Regions from separate parts of the Microbacterium sp. AC026 genome, predicted to be linked through region 1. Evidence: riboswitches for the same ligand, from Rfam matches in the RefSeq annotation. Region 1 holds a riboswitch; the other holds the start of a gene.
What was found. Region 1 has a riboswitch for thiamine pyrophosphate ahead of thiM (hydroxyethylthiazole kinase). Riboswitches for the same ligand answer to the same signal wherever they lie in the genome.

Region 1 (4,409 bases):
CGTCGATCCCACCGCAGCACCGCCATGTCGCGGCGCTGTTCACGGGCAACGTCGTGACCAAGCAGCCGGGACGCGCCGTGGAGCCCTACGGGCTCTCCGAGGCGCTCGACGCCGCCAGAGTCATCGCGGCTGCAGCCGGAGTCGACCTCGATGTGGTGCAGGGGCAGCGCGCGGCGCTGCACCCCGGACGCACCGGCGTGCTCTCCGTCGGCGACGTCGAGATCGGATACGTCGGCGAGCTCCACCCCGAGGTCGCCGCCGGAGCAGACCTTCCCGGTCGTGCCATCGTGCTCGAGCTCGACCTCGACGAGGTCATCGCGCTCGGCGGGAACCGTGCGGTCGCCGCCTCGTTGTCGACCTTCCCCGCTGCGACACAGGACGTGTCGCTGGTGGTCGGCGCTGATGTGCCGGCGGGCGACGTGCGCGCTGCGCTCACCGAGGGCGCCGGTGCGCTTCTCGAGTCGATCCGCCTCGTCGACGACTACCGGGGGACGGCGTCGCGGATGGTCAGAAGAGTCTCACCTTCGCGCTGCGCTTCCGCGCGGACGACCGCACGCTCACCGCAGCCGAGGCGACAGAGGCGAAGCTCGCGGGTGTCTCTGTCGCAGCTGAGCGCTTCGACGCGACCCTGCGCGACTGAAGCTCCGCCTGAACCGACCCGCACGCGGACCGCACTCGAACGGTGCGGTCCGCGTGCGCGTGCTCTCGGGATGCTGCCGACGCCGCCGAGCCGACCTGAGCGCGGTGGACCTGCGAGGTACCGTGTCGGGATGAGCATCCTGCCCCACAGCACTCCCGCGGCGGTTCCCGATGGTGTCCGACCGATGGGTGAAGCGCCGTTCCTCGAACCCGGCGACCAGATCTCCTGGCACTACCGCAAGCCCGGCTGGCAGCCCGGCGATGCGTCGACCATCACGCCCATGCGGGTGGTCCGCGACGATGAACGCGGTCTGGTGGCATGGCTCGCTCCGGGCACGCTCCAGGAGGGACAGGGCACTCCGGCGGGCGAGCGCATCCGGACCGTTCCGCTCGAGCGTCGGTGGCTCGATCCGCGTACCCGGATCGTGGAGGAGTGGTGGGGCAACGGCATCCTCCGCATCGCTCCGGCCGGTGTGGCGTGGTCGGTGTGGCTGTTCTGGAGCGATGTGAGCGGTCCCGAGTGGGAGTTCGCCGGGTGGTACGTGAATCTCGAGAACGCGCATCTGCGCACCGACCGCGACACGTATTCGTCGGATCACATCCTCGACGTGGAGATCCAGGCGGACGGTCAGGTGCACCTCAAGGACGAGGACGAGGTGATCGCGGCCGTCGAGCAGGGACGTCTCACCTCTGAGCAGGCCGCGCAGATCGAACGACACGCGGACGCGGCGATCGAGTCCTTCCATCACGGTGACTGGCCGTTCGACGCCGAATGGCGCGACTGGCGCCCGGATCCCTCGTGGACGGTCCCGGAACTGTCCGGCCTGTCGGATCTTCGCACGAGCTGACCGGCATCCGCCCTGAGCGGAAGACCCTTCCCCTCGCGCGGCGAAGATGGTGGCATGGGGTCATGACGGATGTTCTGATCCTCGGCGGCACCGGCTGGCTGTCCGGCCGCATCGCCAGACGGCTGCTCCTGAGCGGGGCGACGGTGATGTGTCTGGCGCGCGGAGGACGCCCGTCTCCGGAGGGCGCGAGCCTGGTGCTGGCCGATCGTGACGCGGCGGACGCCTACGATACAGTGTCCGGTCGAGAGTGGGATCACGTGATCGACGTCTCGTCGAACGCGGCCCACGTCTCCGCTGCGGTCGCGGCACTCGGTGAGCGAGCGGGCCGCTGGACGTACGTCTCGTCGATGTCGGCATACTCCGACGAGGAGACCGTCGGTGCAGACGAGTCGGCGACGCTGCATCCGCCGGCTGAGAGGGGAGACGACGAGTACGGCCGGCAGAAGGTGGCCGCCGAGGACGCCGTGCGTGAACTAGGCGACCGCACCCTGATCGTGCGCCCGGGATTGATCGTCGGGGCGGACGACCCGAGCGATCGATTCGGGTACTGGGCTGCCGCTTTTCTGCGTGCCGAGGACGGTCCCGTGCTGGTTCCGCCTGTCGAGGGGCGAGACGTGCAGGTGATCGACGTCGACGACCTGTCAGAGTTCGTCACCACCACGAGGGCCACCGGTGTGATCAACACGATCGGCGATCGGCATCGGCTGAGCGAGGTCCTCGATGCCGTGCGCAGACGTGCGGGGCACCGGGGAGACACGGTCGCGGCATCTGACGCCTGGCTCGTCGAGCACGGTGTGGCGTATTGGGCGGGGGAGCGGTCGCTGCCGCTGTGGCTGCCGAGCGAGATGACCGGATTCATGACCAGGTCGAACGCCCGCTACCGCGCGGCAGGAGGTCGGCTTCGTCCGCTCGACGAGACGATCGCCGCCGTGGTCGATGACGAGCAGGCGCGCGGCGTCGATCGGGACCGGCGGGCAGGGCTCACTCGCGCCGACGAACTCGCGCTGTTGCAGCTGATCGACTGATCGGGGCCTCGCTAGACTGCGATCAGTGACACGGGGTGCCGCATCCGCGGCTGAGAACAGACCCGTCGAACCTGATCTAGTTCGTACTAGCGAAGGGATGTCGCGTTGAGCGATCGTCTGCGTCCTGATTCCGAATCGACCTTGGCCACCTCGGCGGCTGAGCTCCTGACAGGGCTGCGCGACAGCCCACCCTTGACCCATTGCATCACCAACAGCGTCGTCACGAGCTTCACCGCGAACGTGCTGCTCGCCCTCGGCGCGGCGCCGGCGATGGTCGACATCGTCGGTGAGGCGGGGATGTTCGCCGGGGTGGCCTCCGGGGTGCTGATCAACCTCGGTACGCCGACTCCGGAGCAGCGTGCGGCGAGCCGTGAAGCCGCGGCAGGAGCCCTCGCCGCAGGTACTCCGTGGGTGCTGGATCCCGTCGCGATCGGCGCGCTGCCGGTGCGCACGACACTCGCGCACGAGCTGGCCGACGCACGCCCCACGGCGATCAGGGGGAACGCCTCGGAGATCCTCGCCCTCGCGGGGCTCAGCGCTGGGGGCGCGGCGTCGATGCGACGGACACGACCGATGCCGCGGCCGAAGCGGCACTCGCACTCGCTTCGCGGCACGGCGCGGTGGTCGCGGTGTCGGGACCGGTCGACCTGGTGACGGATGGAGCACGATTGCTCCGCATCGCGAACGGTCATGAACTGCTCACCCGTGTCACCGGCGGCGGATGCGCGCTGGGCGCCGTCATGGCGGCGTTCCTCGGTGCGGCGCGCTCGACCGCTGCGGATCCGCTCACCGCCGTCTCGGCGGCGAGCCTCGTGTACACGATCGCCGCCGAGCGTGCCGCGGCGCGGGCCGCGGGCCCCGGCAGCTTCGCCGTCGCACTGCTCGACGCGCTCGCCGCCGTGCAGCCGGAGGACCTCGCCCTCGCCGCGCGTGTGCAGGAGCACGCGCTGTGATCGCGGACCTCTCCCTCTATCTCGTCACGGATCCCACCCTCTGCGGCGCGCGGGGCGTCGCGGAGACGGTGCGACTCGCCGTCGACGGGGGCGTGCGCATCGTCCAGCTGCGCGACAAGGGCGCGACGGATGCCGAGACCGCCGATCAGTTGATCGAGCTCTCTCGGGTGATCGACGGCCGTGCACTGCTCGTGGTGAACGACCGCGTCGAGGCGGCGCTGATCGCTCGCGCCAAGGGAGCGCGGGTCGACGGCGTGCACCTCGGCCAGGGCGACGTATCGGTGCTGCGGGCACGCGAGCGGCTGGGACCCGAGGCGATCATCGGGTTGACGGCGAACACGCCGGAGCATCTCGACGCCGTGGCCGCGCTGCCGGCGGGAACGGTCGACTATCTCGGCGTCGGCGTGATCCGTCCCACCGCCACTAAGCCGGATCACCCGCCGGCCCTGGGAATCGACGGCTTCGGTGCGCTCGCCGCGAGGACCGCACTGCCATGCGTCGCCATCGGCGGCGTGGGAATCGACGACATCGAGCGCCTTCGGGATGCGGGTGCGGCGGGGCTCGCCGTCGTCTCCGCCATCTGCGCCGCCGTCGATCCGACGAGGACGGCCCGGGCATTCCTCAGCCGATGGAGGGCTTCGGGCACACCTCGCGTGCTCAGCATCGCGGGGAGCGACCCGTCGGGCGGGGCGGGGATCCAGGCCGATCTCAAGTCGATCGCCGCGAACGGGGGCTATGGCATGGCGGCTGTCACGGCGCTCACGGCGCAGAACACCAGGGGAGTCCGAGCGGTGCACGTGCCTCCTGCCGAGTTCCTCCGGCAGCAGCTCGATGCCATCTCGGACGACATCGTCATCGACGCGGTGAAGATCGGGATGCTGGCGAACACGGAGGTGATCGCCACCGTCGCCGCCTGGCTCGACGCCGTCCGTCCGCCGATCGTC
Region 2 (4,409 bases), 930 kb from region 1:
GGCGAAGGCGACCTACGTGGATCGCTTCGTGCATGCCCTCCCCGAGGGCTACGACACCGTGCTCGACGAAGACGCGTCGAACGTCTCGGCGGGCGAGCGACAGCTGATCACGATCGCGCGAGCGTTCGTGGCCCAGCCGTCGATCCTGATCCTCGATGAGGCCACGTCGGCGGTCGACACCCGCACCGAGCTGTTGCTGCAGCACGCGATGGCGGCGCTTCGACAGGGACGCACGTCGTTCGTGATCGCGCACCGCCTGTCGACCATCCGCGATGCCGACCTCATCCTCGTGATGGAGCACGGAGACATCGTCGAGAAGGGCACGCACGACGAGCTCATCGCCGCGCAGGGCGCCTACTGGCGCCTCTACCAGTCGCAGTTCGAACAGGCGGCGACCGACATCGACGCAGAGGACGCGCTCACCGGCTCGACTCCGGTCGTCATGAGCGGCGACGCCGAAGACGCGGCTGCGTCGGCACAGGTCGGCGTCTCGGTGGGGGCGCAGACTCCCGCTGCCGAGGCAGCGGCCGCGCAGGCAGTGGTCGAACGGCCGGATGCCGGAGGCTCCTCACGCGCCTGAAGCGCCAGAGCGCCTGAAGCGACAGAGCCCCTGAAGTGACAGAACGCCTCGCCTCCCGAATCCCGGGAGGCGAGGCGTTCTGCGTCCGTCGGGCTTTCGCTGGAGGGACGACGCGTCAGCGCTGGTCGGCCGTGATGCCGAGGAGTTCGAGGGGTGGGTCAGCCGCCACCACGGGCTCGGGGCATCGACATCGTCGGCGAGCGACAGCGACGTCGTCACCGTGTTCAACGGCCCGACGCTCGTCATCGTGCCGACCTCGTCGCCCGCTTCGCGGTTGTCGCCGAGTGAGAAGTCCGTCGAGGCCTCGGCGACGGCGCCGTTCCACAGGACCACATCGGCATCCGCATCAGTGACGACATCGGTGCTCGCGCCCCACGCCGTGGTGACGGTGCCGACGACCGTGCCCTCGGCGACGGCGGGAGTCTGCTGCTCCAGCGCCGTCTCGACCTGCGTGAACAGCGAACGGGTCTCCGTGAGGCGCTGCGCGTCGTCGGCCTGACCGAGAACCGACGCGTACAGATGCACAGTCGTGTCGTCGACAGTGACGACCTTCGCGGTCAACAGGTTCCAGCTGTCGCCGAGCGTGCCGGTCTTGACGCCGACGACGCCGGGGTCCGCCAGCATCCCGTTCGTGTTCACCACCGTGCCCGCACCCGGAAGATCGACCGACGGAGTTCCGACGATGCCGGCGAAGACGGGGTTCTGCATCGCGATCTCGGCCAACGCGACGAGCGACTCGGGTGTGGCCCGGTTGCGGTCGTCGAAGCCCGACGGAGTGATGATCGTGATGTCGTCGAGACCACGGTCGCGCAGCCACACCGCTGCTGCGGCGGTGAACGACGACGGGGAACCCCAGATCTCCGCGGAGAGCCGGTCGATGTAGTTGTTGGCCGATCCGAGCAGCGTTCCCTGGAGGAGCTGGAACTCGGTGAGAGTGCCGCCCACGGGCACGTCGAGCGCGGACTGGTCGGAGAGGCGATAGTCCCAGTAGGCCAGGTTGTCGGCCCGCGTGAACGAGAACTCGGGGCCCTGCTCGCCCACGGCGAGGGGCATCCGCTCGAGCACCATCAAGCTCGAGACGACCTTGGTGACGCTTGCGATCGCCGCAGCGTCGAGCGACGACGACGTCGTACCGATGCCGCCGATCCCCACGGCAGCGCTTCCCTGGGCAGGGAAGGTGATCGCGGCAGCGGGCGCCGCGACGGGGGCGAGTTCGACGGCCTGAACCGTCGGCGCGACCTCGTGCAACGGCCACAGCATGGCCGATCCGGCGTAGGTGCCGAGCAAGCCGACGACGACGCCGAGCGGCACCAGCACGCCGGGCCGGGCGATCGCCGGGCGCAGGTGCGCTCCGGTCAGCAGCGCACCGCCGCTCTCCACGGCCGGCGCGTCATCGAGCGCGTCGGTCGCCGGGTGCTGGGCCACGTCGACCGGGTCGACCCACGTCAGGGAGTGCCGCCGCTGTCTTCCTCCGCCCACTGCGCGGGGGAGTCGCCTCAGGAGTGAAGATCGCAGAGACGTCGTCATCCGCAGGAACGGCGGAGGCGGTGGCCTCGGCGGAATCGGGAGCGGTCACCTCCTCACGGTACCGAACTCGTGCGGGGATCCGTGTCGCTGCAGCGGGAGAGGACGCGGGGTGTCGCCTCTGGGTAAGATCGTGGGTACAACCACGGGAGTCCGGCGAGCCGGGCTGAGAGGGAGCGAATCGCGCTTCGACCGTCGAACCTGATCTGGGTCATGCCAGCGCAGGGAGGAGTCACAGATGAGTACATCCACGTCCGGATCCACCACGGGATCGGCATCGGCCACGCAGTCATCGACGGGCCTCGGTCGCCCGCAGCTCTGGCGCTGGCGGGTCGTCGACATCGTCGTGGCGAGTGTCATCGCCGTCGCATGCGCGATGATCTTCCTGCTCTGGAACGTCGGCTACGAGGTGCCGAGCAGCATCCTGACGCCGCTGCTCCCCGGTGTTCAGGGCCTGCTCGCTGGCCCCTGGCTGATCGCCGGAGTGCTCGGCGGCCTGATCATCCGCAAGCCCGGTGCCGCTCTGTACACCGAGCTGGTCGCCGCGATCATCTCAGCACTCGTCGGCAACGCGTGGGGCCCGCTCACGATCGTCTCGGGCCTTGTGCAGGGTCTCGGCGCAGAGCTGGTGTTCCTGATCTTCCTGTACGGCGTCTGGCGGCTGCCTGTCGCGATGCTGGCTGGTGCCGGCGCGGGTCTCGCCTGCGGCATCAACGACCGCATCCTCTGGTACGCCGGCGCCGACACGCTCTTCACGAGCGTCTACATCGTCTCGACGACCATCTCGGGTGCGGTCATCGCCGGGCTCGGGGCGTGGCTGATCGCCCGAGGACTCGCCGCCACGGGCGCCCTCAGCCGGTTCGCCGCCGGCCGCGAGGTCACCGCACGGGTGTGAGCTCGCTCACGACGCCCGCCACCCTCGAAGCCCGTGGCTGGGGGTGGCGGTACGCGACGCGACGGCGCTGGGCGGTGCGCGACGTCGACCTGCGCATCGAGCCGGGGGAGCGGGTGCTGCTGCTCGGCGCCTCCGGCTCGGGCAAGTCGACGCTGCTCCAGGGGTTCGGTGGGGTGCTCGGCGGTGCGGATGAGGGCGAGACGCACGGTGCGCTGCTCGTCGACGGCGTGCCGCCCACCGACGCCCGGGGTCGGGTCGGGATGGTCCTGCAGGATCCCGATACGCAGACGATCCTCGCGAGGGTCGGCGACGACGTCGCCTTCGGCTGCGAGAACCTCGGCGTACCCCGAGACGAGATCTGGCAGCGGGTGCGCGCGGCGCTGGACGCCGTAGAGCTCGACGTCGACCTCGATCGATCCACGGCCGCGCTGTCGGGCGGTCAGAAGCAGCGCCTCGCCCTCGCCGGCGTGCTCGCGATGCGACCGGGTGCCATCCTGCTCGACGAACCGACGGCGAACCTCGACCCCGAGGGGGTGCGGGACGTACGGGATGCCGTGGCCGCCGCCCTCGATGCGACGAGTGCGACCCTCGTGGTCATCGAGCATCGCATCGACATCTGGCTGCCGCTCGTGACCCGGGTGATCGTGCTCGGCGCCGAGCCCGATGGCACAGTCGTGCTCGCCGACGGGAGCCCGGACGCGGTCCTGGGCGCTCGGGGCGCGGAGCTCGCGGCATCCGGTGTCTGGGTTCCCGGGCACCCGCCCGCCGTCCCGCCCGCACCGGCGCAGCGGCCGGGAGCGACGCTGCTGGAGGCCCGTGGTCTCACTGTGTCTCGCAGGCGCGGGCTCGCCGTCGCCGGTCCGTTCGACGTCGATGTGCGCGCCGGAGAGGTGCTCGGGGTCACCGGTGCGAACGGCGCAGGCAAATCGACGCTCGGGCTCACGCTCGCGGGATTGATCCCGGTCGAAGAAGGTCGGGTCGCCGCTCTGCCGCCCCTCGCCGCCGGAGAGAAGCCCGATCCCATCCACTGGTCGTCGCGCGCCCTGCTCACGCGCATCGCGTCGGTCATGCAGACGCCCGAGCACCAGCTGCTCGCCAAGACCGTGCGCGACGAGCTGTCGGTCGGGCCGCGGGCCTTGAAGCTGCCGGACGCCGAGATCGCCTCCCGAGTCGACGACCTGCTCGAAAGGCTGCGGCTCACCTCGCTCGCCGCAGCCAATCCCTACACCCTGTCGGGCGGAGAGAAGCGGCGGCTCACGGTCGCCGCCGCCCTCGCCACGCGGCCCCGGATGCTGGTGCTCGACGAGCCCACCTTCGGGCAGGATGCGACGACCTGGGCCGAACTCGTCGGCCTGATCGCACGTCTGCGCGACGAGGGCACGGCGATCGTGGCGATCAGTCATGACGAGG

Region 2: linked by a shared signal. The riboswitch ahead of ACZZ93_RS12880 (ECF transporter S component) and the one ahead of thiM (hydroxyethylthiazole kinase) in region 1 are both predicted to bind thiamine pyrophosphate.

The regions. Positions count from the first base shown of each region.
Region 1 covers NZ_OZ409857.1:3,495,031-3,499,439, forward strand. Annotated here, with positions in the region: partial or broken gene pheT (phenylalanine--tRNA ligase subunit beta) at 1-640, shown strand, start outside; gene ACZZ93_RS17755 (DUF402 domain-containing protein) at 921-1,487, shown strand; gene ACZZ93_RS17760 (NAD-dependent epimerase/dehydratase family protein) at 1,550-2,512, shown strand; TPP riboswitch at 2,534-2,627, shown strand; partial or broken gene thiM (hydroxyethylthiazole kinase) at 2,618-3,465, shown strand; gene thiD (bifunctional hydroxymethylpyrimidine kinase/phosphomethylpyrimidine kinase) at 3,462-4,409, shown strand, end outside.
Region 2 covers NZ_OZ409857.1:2,568,803-2,573,211, forward strand. Annotated here, with positions in the region: gene ACZZ93_RS12870 (ABC transporter ATP-binding protein) at 1-580, shown strand, start outside; gene ACZZ93_RS12875 (D-alanyl-D-alanine carboxypeptidase family protein) at 569-2,005, opposite strand; TPP riboswitch at 2,240-2,349, shown strand; gene ACZZ93_RS12880 (ECF transporter S component) at 2,343-2,999, shown strand; gene ACZZ93_RS12885 (ABC transporter ATP-binding protein) at 2,996-4,409, shown strand, end outside.